4 regions of the Lysinibacillus sp. NPDC056232 genome follow, and region 4 is predicted to be linked to each of the others. Evidence: riboswitches for the same ligand, from Rfam matches in the RefSeq annotation. Region 4 holds a riboswitch; each other region holds the start of a gene.
What was found. Region 4 has a riboswitch for S-adenosylmethionine ahead of ACFCYJ_RS22595 (cyclase family protein). Riboswitches for the same ligand answer to the same signal wherever they lie in the genome.

Region 1: it holds a riboswitch for S-adenosylmethionine, as region 4 does, so the genes downstream of both, ACFCYJ_RS18010 (bifunctional homocysteine S-methyltransferase/methylenetetrahydrofolate reductase) here and ACFCYJ_RS22595 (cyclase family protein) in region 4, are expected to answer to the same signal.
Region 2: it holds a riboswitch for S-adenosylmethionine, as region 4 does, so the genes downstream of both, ACFCYJ_RS05520 (YezD family protein) here and ACFCYJ_RS22595 (cyclase family protein) in region 4, are expected to answer to the same signal.
Region 3: it holds a riboswitch for S-adenosylmethionine, as region 4 does, so the genes downstream of both, ACFCYJ_RS14265 (Na+/H+ antiporter NhaC family protein) here and ACFCYJ_RS22595 (cyclase family protein) in region 4, are expected to answer to the same signal.

Annotation. Positions count from the first base shown of each region.
Region 1 covers NZ_JBHJTF010000026.1:31,721-35,081, reverse strand. The annotation lists gene ACFCYJ_RS18015 (protoporphyrinogen oxidase) at 207-1,595, shown strand; SAM riboswitch class I at 1,721-1,820, shown strand; gene ACFCYJ_RS18010 (bifunctional homocysteine S-methyltransferase/methylenetetrahydrofolate reductase) at 1,913-3,361, shown strand, end outside.
Region 2 covers NZ_JBHJTF010000005.1:18,984-22,344, reverse strand. The annotation lists gene ACFCYJ_RS05530 (acyl-CoA dehydrogenase family protein) at 1-386, opposite strand, end outside; gene ACFCYJ_RS05525 (ECF transporter S component) at 404-991, opposite strand; gene ACFCYJ_RS05520 (YezD family protein) at 1,188-1,358, opposite strand; SAM riboswitch class I at 1,427-1,523, opposite strand; gene ACFCYJ_RS05515 (phosphopantothenoylcysteine decarboxylase domain-containing protein) at 1,935-2,609, opposite strand; gene ACFCYJ_RS05510 (hypothetical protein) at 2,981-3,112, opposite strand; gene ACFCYJ_RS05505 (LysR family transcriptional regulator) at 3,273-3,361, opposite strand, start outside.
Region 3 covers NZ_JBHJTF010000018.1:1,454-4,814, reverse strand. The annotation lists gene ACFCYJ_RS14275 (restriction endonuclease) at 1-47, shown strand, start outside; gene ACFCYJ_RS14270 (protein NO VEIN domain-containing protein) at 181-1,191, opposite strand; SAM riboswitch class I at 1,565-1,672, shown strand; gene ACFCYJ_RS14265 (Na+/H+ antiporter NhaC family protein) at 1,780-3,063, shown strand.
Region 4 covers NZ_JBHJTF010000041.1:14,581-17,941, reverse strand. The annotation lists gene ACFCYJ_RS22605 (Cof-type HAD-IIB family hydrolase) at 1-359, shown strand, start outside; gene ACFCYJ_RS22600 (DedA family protein) at 590-1,186, shown strand; gene ACFCYJ_RS22595 (cyclase family protein) at 1,239-1,976, opposite strand; SAM riboswitch class I at 2,077-2,181, opposite strand; gene ACFCYJ_RS22590 (YuzC family spore coat inner layer protein) at 2,328-2,738, opposite strand; gene ACFCYJ_RS22585 (MFS transporter) at 2,965-3,361, opposite strand, start outside.

The DNA of each region.
Region 1 (3,361 bases), on a different contig from region 4:
CACTATATCAACTCTTAATATATAATATCAGCTAGGTATCGAATATGTGCTGTTAAATTTAATATATGCTAACTGAACATAGAAAAAAATGGAGCTATCCAATGCCTGGATAGCTCCATTTTTGCTAAATTTGTAAAGGGTTTAACGTAATTTTTGATAAAAAAAGTTTATACTGAAATAAAGAACTAAAAATAGGGGCGGTTAATATGAAAACAGTTGTTGTATTAGGTGGCGGAATTACGGGATTGTGTACGATGCATTATCTACAACGCCAAGTTCAGGAGAAAAACTTAAATGTAAAGCTTGTACTCGTTGAAAAGAATACATACCTTGGTGGCAAGCTTCACTCTGCATATGAACAAGGCTTCATTATGGAAACAGGAGCAGATTCTATTGTAGCGCGTCATAAAGGTGTCATGGAGTTAGTAAAAGAACTTAATTTTGAACAAAATCTTGTGTATAACGAAACGGGTATTTCGTATATATACATGAATAATGAGTTACATGCCATCCCTGCAGACTCAACGTTCGGTATTCCTATGAGCTTACAATCTCTTGAGGAAAGCACGCTTGTATCAGCGAAAGGTAAAAAAGAAGCATTAAAAGATTTAACCATGCCAAATGAAGTGTTTACAAAAGAAAGCTCTATCGGGGAATTTTTAACATACTATTTAGGTGAGGAGCTTGTTCAAAACCAAATAGCGCCCGTACTTGCAGGTGTATATTCAGGAGATTTAAATCAGCTTTCCATTGCTTCCACTTTACCGTATTTAATCGATTACAAAAACGATTACGGTAGTATTATTAAAGGTTTCGATGCAAACAGGGAACAATTTGTGAAAGCCGCCAATAAGAAATTTATTTCATTTAGAAATGGGTTATCTTCACTAATAGATCGACTTGAAGAAACATTAACGGATGTAGAAATTATAAAAGGGATTGCCACTACAAGTGTTAAAAAGCAGGAGAATCAATACACTGTTACATTAGCAAACGGAAAAATGATTGAAGCAAATCATGTTGTAATGGCACTGCCAAATGAAGCGGTACAAAGTTTATTGCAGGATGAATCTTTGAACTGCTATTTTGAACGATTCAATACTGCATCCGCCATTACGATTTACTTAGGATTTGATGTACCCGATAATAGATTACCAGCAGATGGAACAGGCTATATTGTGTCACATAATTCGGATGTTATTTGTAATGCAGCAACGTGGACAAGTCGCAAGTGGAAACACACCTCAGCAGAAGGAAAATTACTTGTACGACTTTTTTATAAGAGCATTAACCCTGAGTATGAGAGATTACGTGTGATGACAGATGAAGAGTTAGCAACTGTTGCCCTAGAGGATGTAAGAAAAAGCTTGGGGATTGAGGAAACGCCAACTATTGTTGACGTGACAAAATGGATTGACCAAATGCCGAAGTACGACTTGGCACATCGTGAAGCGTTGCAAGGTCTTGTACAAGAGCTTGAGGAAAACTATCCAAATTTATCAATAGCGGGATGCTCTTATTTTGGAGTAGGCATAGGTGCATGTATTCAAAATGGTAAAAAAATTGGTGAGGAACTTGCTGGAAAACTATCGTAATTGTCTGAATTAAATCAAAATACAATGTTTTTCGTAAAAATTATCCTCTGTTCTGTGAAATAGTCTTGACTCAATCGTTCGTAAACGATATGATTCTTTTAATTATTTAAAAAATTCATACTACATTCTTATCAAGAGAAGCTGAGGGACTGGCCCTATGAAGCTTCAGCAACCAACTTATTGTCAGGTGCTAAATCCAGAAGACCGTTGTGTCGAAGATGAGAAGGAAAAACAATTACGAAACGACGTAAAAGCCTTCTTTTTTTATGAAAGAAGGCTTTTTTTATTTTAAAGAAAAGGGAAGAGAGGCTAGTTTTATGGGATTGCTTGAAAGGTTAAAAACGCATGTTCTTACAGCAGATGGTGCAATTGGTACAGTTTTATATGGCTATGGCTTGGAGTACTGCCATGAGGAAATGAATGTACAGAGACCTGAATTAATTGAAAAGATTCATAGAGAATATATAGCAGCTGGTGCAGATATTATTCAAACGAACACTTACGGAGCTAATGCCATAAAATTAGCCCGTTATGGATTAGAATCTCGTGTGCAGCAGTTTAATGAAGCTGCTATAACGATTGCAAAACGAGCAGCGGCAGATGGTGGACAATTTGTCTTAGGTACTATTGGGGGAATCCGTGGTATTCGTAAAAGTGACGCAACGTTAGAGGGAATTTTAGCAACAGTTGATGAGCAGGCAACTGTTTTACTTGCTGGAAATCCAGATGGTCTTTTACTTGAAACGTATTATGATTTTGAAGAGCTAACAGCGACTTTAACAATGCTACGAGCTAAAACGAAATTACCGATTATTGCTCAAGTTTCTATGCACGAACCCGGAATTTTGCAAAATGGAATGAGCTTAAATAACGCCTTACATAAACTTGAAGCGCTAGGTGCTGATATCGTTGGTGTTAACTGTCGCTTAGGTCCTCACCATACTATACAAGCATTCGAAGGAGTAGAGCTTCCTAAAAAGGCATTTATGTCAGCATATCCGAACGCCTCTCTCCTTGATTTGGAGGATGGCCGTGTCGTATATGAGTCGGAGGCAGATTATTTTGGTCGAGCAGCTGTAGAGCTTCGTGATCAGGGGGTACGTTTAATTGGTGGCTGCTGTGGTACGACACCAAAGCATATTGCTGCAGCGAAAAAATACTTAGAGGAGCTATCCCCGGTCGAGAAAAAGTATGCAAAGCCAGAAAAAGTAGAGGTTGTCCGTGAGGCAGAGCCAGCAAATTATGAGCCATTACATGTAAAAGTAAAGCGTGAACGCTCGATTATTGTAGAGTTAGATACACCAAGACATTTAGAAATCGAAGGCTTTATTGAAGGGGCAAAAAAATTATATGAGGCTGGCGCGGATGTAGTCATGATGGCAGATAATTCACTTGCTTCACCAAGGATTAGTAATGTCGCAATGGGAGCCTTACTGAAAGAAACGCATGGGGTACGCCCGTTAACCCATATAACATGCCGAGATCGTAATTTAATTGGTCTTCAATCACATTTAATGGGATTAAATGCACTAGGAATTCATGATATTTTAGCAGTGACTGGAGATCCGACAAAGGTAGGTGATTTCCCAGGGGCTACTAGCGTTTATGACGTCTCTTCAATGGAGCTCATTCAATTAATAAAACAGTTAAATGAAGGTGTATCGTTTTCAGGGAAACCACTTCGTAAAAAGGCGAATTTCTCTGTGGCGGCTGCCTTTAATCCTAACGTACGTGTGCTCGATCGCGCTGTCTCTCGATTAGAAAAG
Region 2 (3,361 bases), on a different contig from region 4:
GCCGTTAACTTAATATCAATAGGGTTAAAGGCATTGCCCCAAAATAAATTTCGTTGTACGGTTTCCGTATAATAACGCACTTTTTGCTCTTCATTTCCACATAAATGTGGCGTCGTTAAATTGACAAAATGATAACCAAAAATATGTGCTAGCGAGCTATCTACTCTAGCAAAAATACGCACAACCTGTAGGACATCAAGCCAATCACCTCCTAAACCACCATATTCAGTCGGAATTAAGAGTTTTAAAAGTCCACTTTCCCGTATTAAATCTCGCTCATTTTTAGCATTCCCCCCTGCTTGATCTCGCGTGACGGCTGTTTCCTTAAATTTTTGCGCAAGCGAAGTTGCAATTTCTTCAATCTTTTTAACTGTTTTTGTCGTCATTATTATACCTCCTGTTTTTAATATGTACGATTATATTTCAAGCATTGCTGAGCCATCCAAGTTCGAATATTTCGGAATACTATCATTGTTACAATCATGACAATGACACCTTTCACTAGATTGAATGGTAGAATCCCTAATACAATCATATCTGTTAAAGCATCCCCCTTCACAGGTTCCATTCCTAAAAATAAAGTGTACATTGGTAGGAAAAGCACATAATTCAGAAGGCTCATACCAACTGCCATCGAAGCTGTACCTGCAAGCAAACCAATGACAAGCCCCTTCCCACTTTGTATTTTTGAATAGAAGAAATACACCGGGATGATAAATAACACGCCTGTTGTAAAGTTGGCCATATGCCCTACCGGTACACCAGTCATGCTTCCTGACAATAACCAATCCAATATATTTTTTAATAGCTCCACTAAAATCCCTGCAACTGGTCCCATCGTCATTGCTGCTAATAAGGCCGGCACATCACTAAAATCTACCTGTAAGAAACTAGGAAACGGTGGTAACGGAAAATTAAATAACATCAATACAATTGATATACTACTCAGTACACCAATATTCATGAAATATCTTAATCTCAAATTGCTCACTCCTTTTTAAATCGCTACTAATTAAGAAAAACTTCAATCAGATGGGTATTCTTCATACCTACGGATCCTACGTTGAACCAATCGGGCTTTTACGGTCAGTTCAGTGCCCTTCTTACTGCCGTAAAACGGGGTCAAAAAAAACCACATATAAGCGTAGGAAAGATTCCTGCTTATGATGTGGCCTCCAGATTTCTAGTCAGCTGCGATTATTCGGTTTTTTTTGTGGAAATCTTTGCTTTTCAAGTCGATTAATTTGCACAATAACGCCATCTTGAATGGTGATATGCACCTCGCCAAATTGTAGATTTTGAATAGCATTGGCAATCACTTCTAATTTCTTGTCATCAATCTTTGCTGTTTGAGACATTCCGATACACCCCTTCTCATACTTTTTTGTACAAAAGAGGTCAACGCATCATGATGATTCGATGGACCCCCTTATCTGTCAGAAAACTCTGCTGGATTTGGCACCGATTCATATCGGTTGCCGAGGCTTCATTAGGCCAAGTCCCTCCGCTTCTCCTGATAAGGTATTACGTTTCTTGGAAATAATTCTATAATTCTGAAAACCTATTGTCAATATAAATATTACAAAACCTAGACGAATACTATGAAATTAAGCGAAATGGTTCATTTTGTCAGTAAAAGGGACGCAAAATTTATGAAGAAAGCTTGTGAAAGTTTTAGCCTGAGTTCCTCTTTTTCAGCGGATGTTTGGACACCCACTGAAAAGTAGCTTAAATCCGCATTCATCTCACACTTCTGCTGAAAGAAGTTAAATAACTTTATTGGGTTTTCTTAAATACCTGAGGTCCATAAAAAAACTGTGTAGACGCACTTTCCGTCTGCACAGTTTTTTTGCTAGCATAAATTGAATGATTTTTTTCATCGCTGATAGGGATGACTTCTTCGCTGATAGACATCGCACTCGCATAAGAGAGATTTAATGTTTTTGTAAGCATCCCATTAATGCTTTGGCTGTTTGTTCTTTGCCCATCACCTTAATGGGTTGTCCTTCAGCCGGTACGATCCAATGTGGCTCATCTCCACCATATAAAGACTGTGAGCTATTAGCTACCATAAATTGAGCATTGGCCGATTCCATCCGTAGACGTGCCCGGGACAGTAAAAATTCCTCATCATCCGTTGCCTCAAGTTTAAAGCCTACTAGAGTAACTTTCGGCTGCCACCCCTTTATTTGACCTAATACTTTAGGTGCCTTTTTAAAGTGGATGATAGGTGGCTCGTCAGATGGCATTTTACCGGTTTCCTCAAGTAAATTCCCAGATTGGTCATACACTTTGTCAATGAGCCAATCAGAACCTGCAGCCGCCATAACAACGATATCTATCTGTTCTTCCTGAACAGCATGTCGAACTTTCTCGCCTAAATCTTCAATGCCTTCAAATCCAATGGTACGCATTTTATCTTTATTCGTTGGAAGCTGTGCGAAATAACCATGCATATACAATACGTTTGCCCCAGCCGCTAGTGCCGCTTCAGCTAAATAACAGCCCATCGACCCTTTCGATAAATTCGTATGTCCACGCACACGATCCCATTTTTCAAGTGTTCCCCCACTTGTAATGAGTACGGTCTTACCTCGTAATGTCCCCATACACTCACCTTTTTTCTAATCAATTTCGCCTTGGCGTAATTGTAGCTGTCGCTTTGCTTTCGCTACAGAAAACATTTGCCGCTGACGCTTCGCTTTCGCGCAGATAAACAATGCGTCCGGATTTTGAATTGTGCCTAGGCCTGCACGAGGGCCGACACGATGTCGGTCATTTCGGTAATGCCACAGGACGTGGCGTTTTTACCGATGCAGGTCAGTTAGCCGTTTTCGCAGGATGAGAATATTTTAGGCTAACATCCTTGTATTCATCCCTTTGAAAATCCGTGACATCCGCCGGAGGCTTTGGGCCAACATGATGTTTTCTGTGCGAAAGCGCAGTGCTAACGTAGCGTCAGCAACATGATGTTGGTCACTCAGTCGTGTGTTGCTGTCGCTGCGCTTTCGCACAGATAAATTGCTACAGGACGTGGCGTTCTTAGACTGAGTTCCTCTATTTCAGTAGGTGTTTGGACACCCACTGAAAAAGTAATCAAAATTGCATTCATCTCTCCATCTTTAGAGGTGGGAATCTTCTGTACCTGCCGCTACGCTTTCGGTACAAAAAAGATCTGCTGAATGAAGATAAATATACAAATACTATTTTAACGTAATGCTATGTGATGCTTCAATGTTGTTTTTATAGCGCTTGTTGCTCTCCACTAAAAATTATTTCATATTTTGCTCTTTTAACCAGGAACTTAATATCTCCGCAAATTTCTTTGTTACTGGTGATGCTTGGTGATTCATAGCTAATC
Region 3 (3,361 bases), on a different contig from region 4:
TTACAATAAAGCGTATGGATTTAGACTTTTTTGAGGAAGGTTTATAACCCGGAGGCAAAATGCAGCAAGCTTATTTGAAGTTTGCTGCATTTTTTAAGATATATCGAGTCTTTCTTATGTAGAGAAAAATCCTATTCTTTATCGTCAAGTATAGGAGAATTTATTTTGAAGTTTAATAATTCATTTATTGTTTTCTACTCGTGTGCCATATACATCAATTGTTGATGGAATATATGCATACTTACGTGTCAACAAATCATTTACTGAGTTATAACTACTAAAGTCATTATCTATTTCCATTTTCATCTCACTTTTCTTGCCTACACCATATACACGTACTAGCCACATTTCATCCTTATACTGAATAATTTTTTCCAATTCAGGATAAGAAATTGAGTAGACTGCACTTGTATTTGTTGATGTTGTACCCTTAACTTTAATTTTTATTGGTTTTGGAGGAGACTGTGGCTGTAAATAATCAAATGCTGTAATATCGTATCCTAATCCATCACCTTGCGTTTGCTCTACATGCTCTACCTGTTCTCCGTATTTTTCACCGAATACTTCTATTACTTTCTTTTTCACATATTCAAATACTTTTTGCTCTGCAGTATCACCAATTTTTTTACGTTTTTTCAAGTCTTTTTGTAGCTTTTTTCTAACTCTAGACTCTCCCTGCTCGTAACTAGAAGTCGCAAACATTTCCTCGTTAATTTCACCATCTTCTATTAGTTCTGCTTCAGGGCTATCTTCGTTAAAAAAGTTGTCAAACAAGCTAGCCCAAGCTTTAGGACAGGGAAATAAGTAAGCCTGATTCCCTCGTCCATTTTCTTGAAAGGCTGAATATTTTTGCGGACGATCAGATTCCATATCTCCCCAAACATCTCTAATCATAATTGGACGTTCTAAAATTGTGTAATCTACATCCACCTTATATCCTTCATCTGACCATAGATTTTTCTCCTGTAGCTCATGCGGTTGTTCTGCAATATAACAATCTGACGTTGCTATACCTACCGCTCGAATTGCTTGATCATAACAGCTGTAAATTTTATTTCCAGCCTTAATTGTAGCCATTCGTTCGTACGCATGATTACTATTTCCATTTTTGTTTTTTTGAGGGGACCACATATATCCTCCGATGATTTCTTCTTCGTGTGTAGCATTTTGCATTACAATAAAATTACTCATATGTTCACCCTTAGTTTCAGGAAACGTTCCATTTCAATTTTAATATTTTTTGAATTTTGTATTTTTACTATAATTTATGATTATTACATTGTCAAAAAGTTCATTAATAGATGAATAATCTTAAACGTTTATAGTTTGGCTCTATTTATGATTACGGGCAGTGTGTTTTTAATTACGAGAGATTAAAGACACTAAATTTCACGAAGATTTAAAGCTTCTCTCATTTTGCCGTGGTAGCCTTAAAGTAAAGTAAACTTTTTTGAGAAAATGTACTTTGATGTCGTTTTGAAATTCAGTTTGATTAAAAATAAGTTGCAAATATAGATGTTTTATTATAACATTTTATTATTGTACAAAAAATAATATGTTTTTCTTCTTATCAAGAGAGATGGAGGGACTGGCCCTATGAAATCTCGGCAGCGGAACTTTGTGAGTAAGTTACTGTGCCAAATCCAGCAAGCAATGGCTTGATAGATAAGAGGAGTGTTTTATAGATATAAGACCTCTTCTTGTTATTTCAAGAAGAGGTCTTTTTTAGGAAGAGAATGGACAAAGACGTATCCATTTTTAATTTTTGGAGGTAGAACAATGAAGAAAGAGAATCCATGGGCGTTAATCCCATTTGTTGTTTTTTTGGTTTTATTTATTGGTTCAGGGGTTATTACAGGTGATTTTTACGCCTTCCCTGTCATTGTAGCCATTGCCATTTCGGGCGCTGTGGCTCTGGCGATGAATCGAAAAGAATCGTTTTCGCAAAAGGTTGATATTTTTTGTAAAGGCGCAGGAAATTTAAATGTCATGCTGATGGTTGTTATTTTTCTATTGGCTGGAGCCTTTTCAGAGGTAGCAAAAGGCATGGGGGCAGTGGACTCCACTGTTAACTTTGCTCTGTCAGTCATTCCGCCAAACTTACTTGTCGTAGGCTTGTTCATCATTGCCTGCTTTATCTCCCTATCAATGGGTACTTCGGTAGGAACAATTGTTGCACTGGCACCAATTGGAGTTGGGATCAGCGAGCATACCGACTTTTCCATGGCTTTAGTAATGGCAGCGATTGTTGGCGGTTCGATGTTTGGCGATAATTTATCCTTTATTTCAGATACAACCATCACTGCCGTTCGTTCACAAGGTGCACAAATGAAGGATAAATTTAAGGTGAATTTTTGGATTGTGTTGCCGGCAGCTATTGTAACGAGCATTATTTTAGGGGTTATCACAATGGGTGAAACGGCGACACAAGTAGAGCATTTAAGCTATAGCTGGGTAAAAATTGTTCCCTATGTTTTGGTTATTATTTTTGCGCTAGTAGGAATGAATGTTTTCCTTGTCCTTGCATTTGGGATTGTTCTCGCCGGGGCTGTTGGCTTAGCGGATGGTAGCTATCAGTTAATGGACCTTTTTCAAAAGATTGGCGAAGGAATGTCAGGCATGTATGAAATGGCATTTCTCGCGATCTTAATAGCTGGAATGGTGGAGATTATTAAGCTTAACGGGGGAATTGACTTCCTACTTCACCTTGCCACACGAAGAATTAAATCAAAAAAGGGTGCTGAATTCGGGATTGCCGGCCTTGTGAGTCTTACTAATTTCTCTACTGCCAATAATACAATTGCTATTTTAATTGCTGGTCCACTTGCAAAAAATATTGCTGATCAGTATGGGATTGAGCCGAGAAAGTCCGCAAGTATATTAGATATTTTCTCCTGTACGATCCAAGGTCTTCTGCCATATGGGGCCCAATTCCTGGCAGCCGCAAGTGTAGCTGGAATATCGCCAGTGAGCATGCTGCAATACTCTTTTTACCCGATTTTGATAGGAATTTGTGGGATTATCGCTATCCTTAGTGGATACCCGAAACCAAAGAAAGTCTGAACTTCATTACTTTAAAGTGACGGGTGTAGCTTTTAAAAATATTGATTTTACATTGAAATAATCCAATTGTTTTGAAAGAAAGATTAATCAAAACGATTGGATTTTTTATTTGAGGTTATTCTTCTTTGTAATAAATTTCGATAAAAATCTTAAAAAGGTTGATTAAATTCACCTGTACCTTTAATCTCCACAGTTTCCTAACTTTTATCAATTAGTCTTTAACAAATAGGGCCAGGAGTTCAACTCCCGTTCACTATTCCAAATCTCAAAAATTATTAATATAACTGCGTTTCACATC
Region 4 (3,361 bases):
TAACGCAAGAGGTGTATTTAATGTGTTTATATGGTGATGAGGATATTGAGAAAAAGTATACCTCAACATTTCCTCATTTATTATTTAAAAGGTGGCATCCGTACATTACAAATGTTTTGCAACATGATGTTTCTAAATCTATTGCTGTCCAAGCTGTACTAGATTATTTCGACTTGAGTCCTGAAGAAGCACTTGCTTTTGGCGATGGAGATAATGATATCGATATGCTGGAGCAAGTCGGCTTTGGTATTGCAATGGGTAACGGTAGTGAAGCATTAAAAAATGTCGCTGATTTTATAACGAAGAAATCAACTGAAGATGGTATTGATTATGCTCTTCGTGAGCTACAAATAATTTAATAGAGTAGTAGCCGAGAAATGAGATTTATAGCATGAATCGACCACTATACAACATTGGAGAAAGTTTTTAAAAAGAAATAATTTTTCCATCTATACAATCTACAAGGCAGTGATAATAAATCCTGGAGAAAATTGTATTAAAGTCATAATACTCATAATATTGTTTGCTTTGAGTTATTATAAAGCTATCTGTAAAAAGAAATTCATTATGCTTTAGGTGGGAAGGATTTATGGCGCATCACGTGCAATCTCTAATAGAACATTACGGATATTTTGGCATCATTCTTATCCTAGTTGGCGGGATTGTTGGGCTGCCACTTCCCGATGAGATATTTTTAACATATGTAGGATATAGCGTATATAAAGAAACTCTCGCACATATTCCGGCTTTAATCAGCGCTATAGTAGGTGCGGCAGGGGGAATTACTCTGAGCTACTATATAGGCTATAGATTTGGGCTACCGTTATTGCAAAAATACGGTCCGAAAATCCACATTACTGAACAGAAAATTGACTTTACTAGAAAATTATTTGCAAAAATAGGGCCGGGATTATTATTAATAGGATATTTTATTCCTGGTGTGCGTCATCTTACAGCATATATTGCGGCTATTAATAATTATCCTTATAAAAAATTTGCTTTCTTTGCCTATACGGGAGCAACTATATGGACATTTACATTTATTACCTTAGGGAAGGTGCTTGGAGAGAAGTGGCATTATGTAGGGTTATATTTATCCCGCTACAGTATTTATCTTATAGTATTGTTCCTAATACTAATGTTAATCGTTTATTTTATTTTCAAAAAAAGGAATTCGCCAAAGTAAAAAAGGTCTGATTCAATACATACTCAGGTTGTGAACCAGACTTTTTTATCTTTTAAGGTAATATTGCGAATGAACGCACAGGGAATCCAGAGGCTTTCTCAGGCTTTGGTACAATATTGAAAATAGCAGCACCTTTTGGAGGGAGCTTATCCAAATTTGTCATAAGCTCAATTTGGTAAGTATCTTGCTCAAGCACAAAATATTCGCCATCTAGCTTACCATTTTTACGAAAATCTGTTGCTGAATCCGTATCAAAGGTTTCGTGGCCAATAGCACTTACTTTTCGTTCGTTGAATAAAAATTGTAACGCTTCTAATCCCCAACCAGGAATATGATTATGACCATCCGCATCCTTGTTACTGAAAGCCTCTTTATCTGGCCAACGTTTACTCCAATCCGTACGCAGCGCAACGAAGGTACCTGCTTCGATTTCTTCATATTCAGCTTCAAAGTCAAGAATATCTTGAACACTTAACGTGTAATCGTTATTAATTTCAGCTTCCTTCGATTTATCAATAACGATTAGTGGTAGCACTAGTTCTTTTAGCTCCAATTCCTCTAAATAGCGCGTATCTCGCACAAAATGGATAGGTGGATCGATATGTGTTCCGTATTGCCCAGGGAAAGTGAATTGCTGCGCAAAGAAGCCATCATCATGGGAAAATAATGTTTCAAATTTTGCATCATCAAACATAAAGAAGTGGGGCGAATTAGGACCAAATGTATGTGTTAAATCCACCCATTCTTTCGATTTCAATAGTTGAATTGCTTGTAAAAGTTCGTTTGCCATAATATCTTCCTGCTTTCTTTTAATTATTTTTGGATGTAACAATAAAAAAGAGCCCTCCTTGTAGAAAGAGGACTCTTGTGCAAAGCAACTAAAGTAAGTCTTCTCATCTTCAAGGCTAAATTTCGCCAATTGGAATTAGCACCATACCAATAGGCTGGTTGCTGAGACTTCATAGGGCCAATCCCTCCGTCTCTCTTGATAAGAAAATGCGATATAAGAATTTTCAGAAATAACGATTACAAGTACTTTAGCATATTTATTTATAGTTTACAAGTTCAATAGGGATACAAGGTTAAAATTCATAAAGATGCTAAAGGAAAAAAAAGAGGCCCTCTTCAAAGGGCCAACTCTTCACCAATTCAAAATTAATGTAAGCTTACAACAGCTACTATCAGTAAAGATTATACGAATTCCATCTGGTGTATAGGTAGTTTCGAATTTTATAGTAATGCCTGTTGACGCAATTAATTTTTCAACTTCCGTTTTATTTGATTGTTGTGCTGCGTTCATAAGATCATGCGCAAATTGCTCTGATTCATCAATTTTATCCGTAAGTAATTGTGCTTGCTGCATAATAACCTTGGTCCGTTTCGCGGAAGTCTTCAATTTCTTTGTATTGACGATTGGAAATGGACTTCTATTCGTTGGGTTTGTCGGCATTGCTAGATGTCTAGAAGGTTGTTGAGTAGTTGGTTGATTCGCCATTACCCATGTTGGATAATAATTAGGATAGACAAAATACGGATAAGGATTGTAATACAACTAAATTCCTCCTATCCTATGCTGATACCTTATATTATGTACAACAAAGACTTTCGGTGTTAGTGGTTGATACTTGTTTGATTGGGCGCTTTGTTGTGGCTGTCGCTACGCTTTCGCACAGAGCAAAGCTTCCTGTGGGCATACGATGAGCCGCTTCGCTCCAGGGTCTCGTCTGCCCAAGGAGTCGCCCGTAGTTGATAAAAACTGAAATTGTTCCGATAAATCTTCAAAGTTTGTTTCTATCAAAGATTAACCACAGGAAAGTAGTAGCTGCGGCAAGCATCACCAAACCAAATCCGTAAATAGGAGTATGCGCTAATGATTGGTGGCGAACGATGATTCCTCCAATGTATGATCCTAGAAAAATACCAATGTTAAAGGCCGAAATATTTAATGCTGAAGCCATTGAAATAGCTGATGGTATATATTTTTCTGAAAGCTGAACGGCATAAAGCTGTAATCCCGGTACATTCATAAACATAAATAGCCCCATCATAAAGACCATTATTAATCCAACGATTGATGATTCTAAAAAGAAGTTGATGCCGAGTAGTGCTAATGCTAAGCCTATAAAGATAATAAAGATAGAACGTAAAGGGTTATTATTCGCAAAACGACCACCT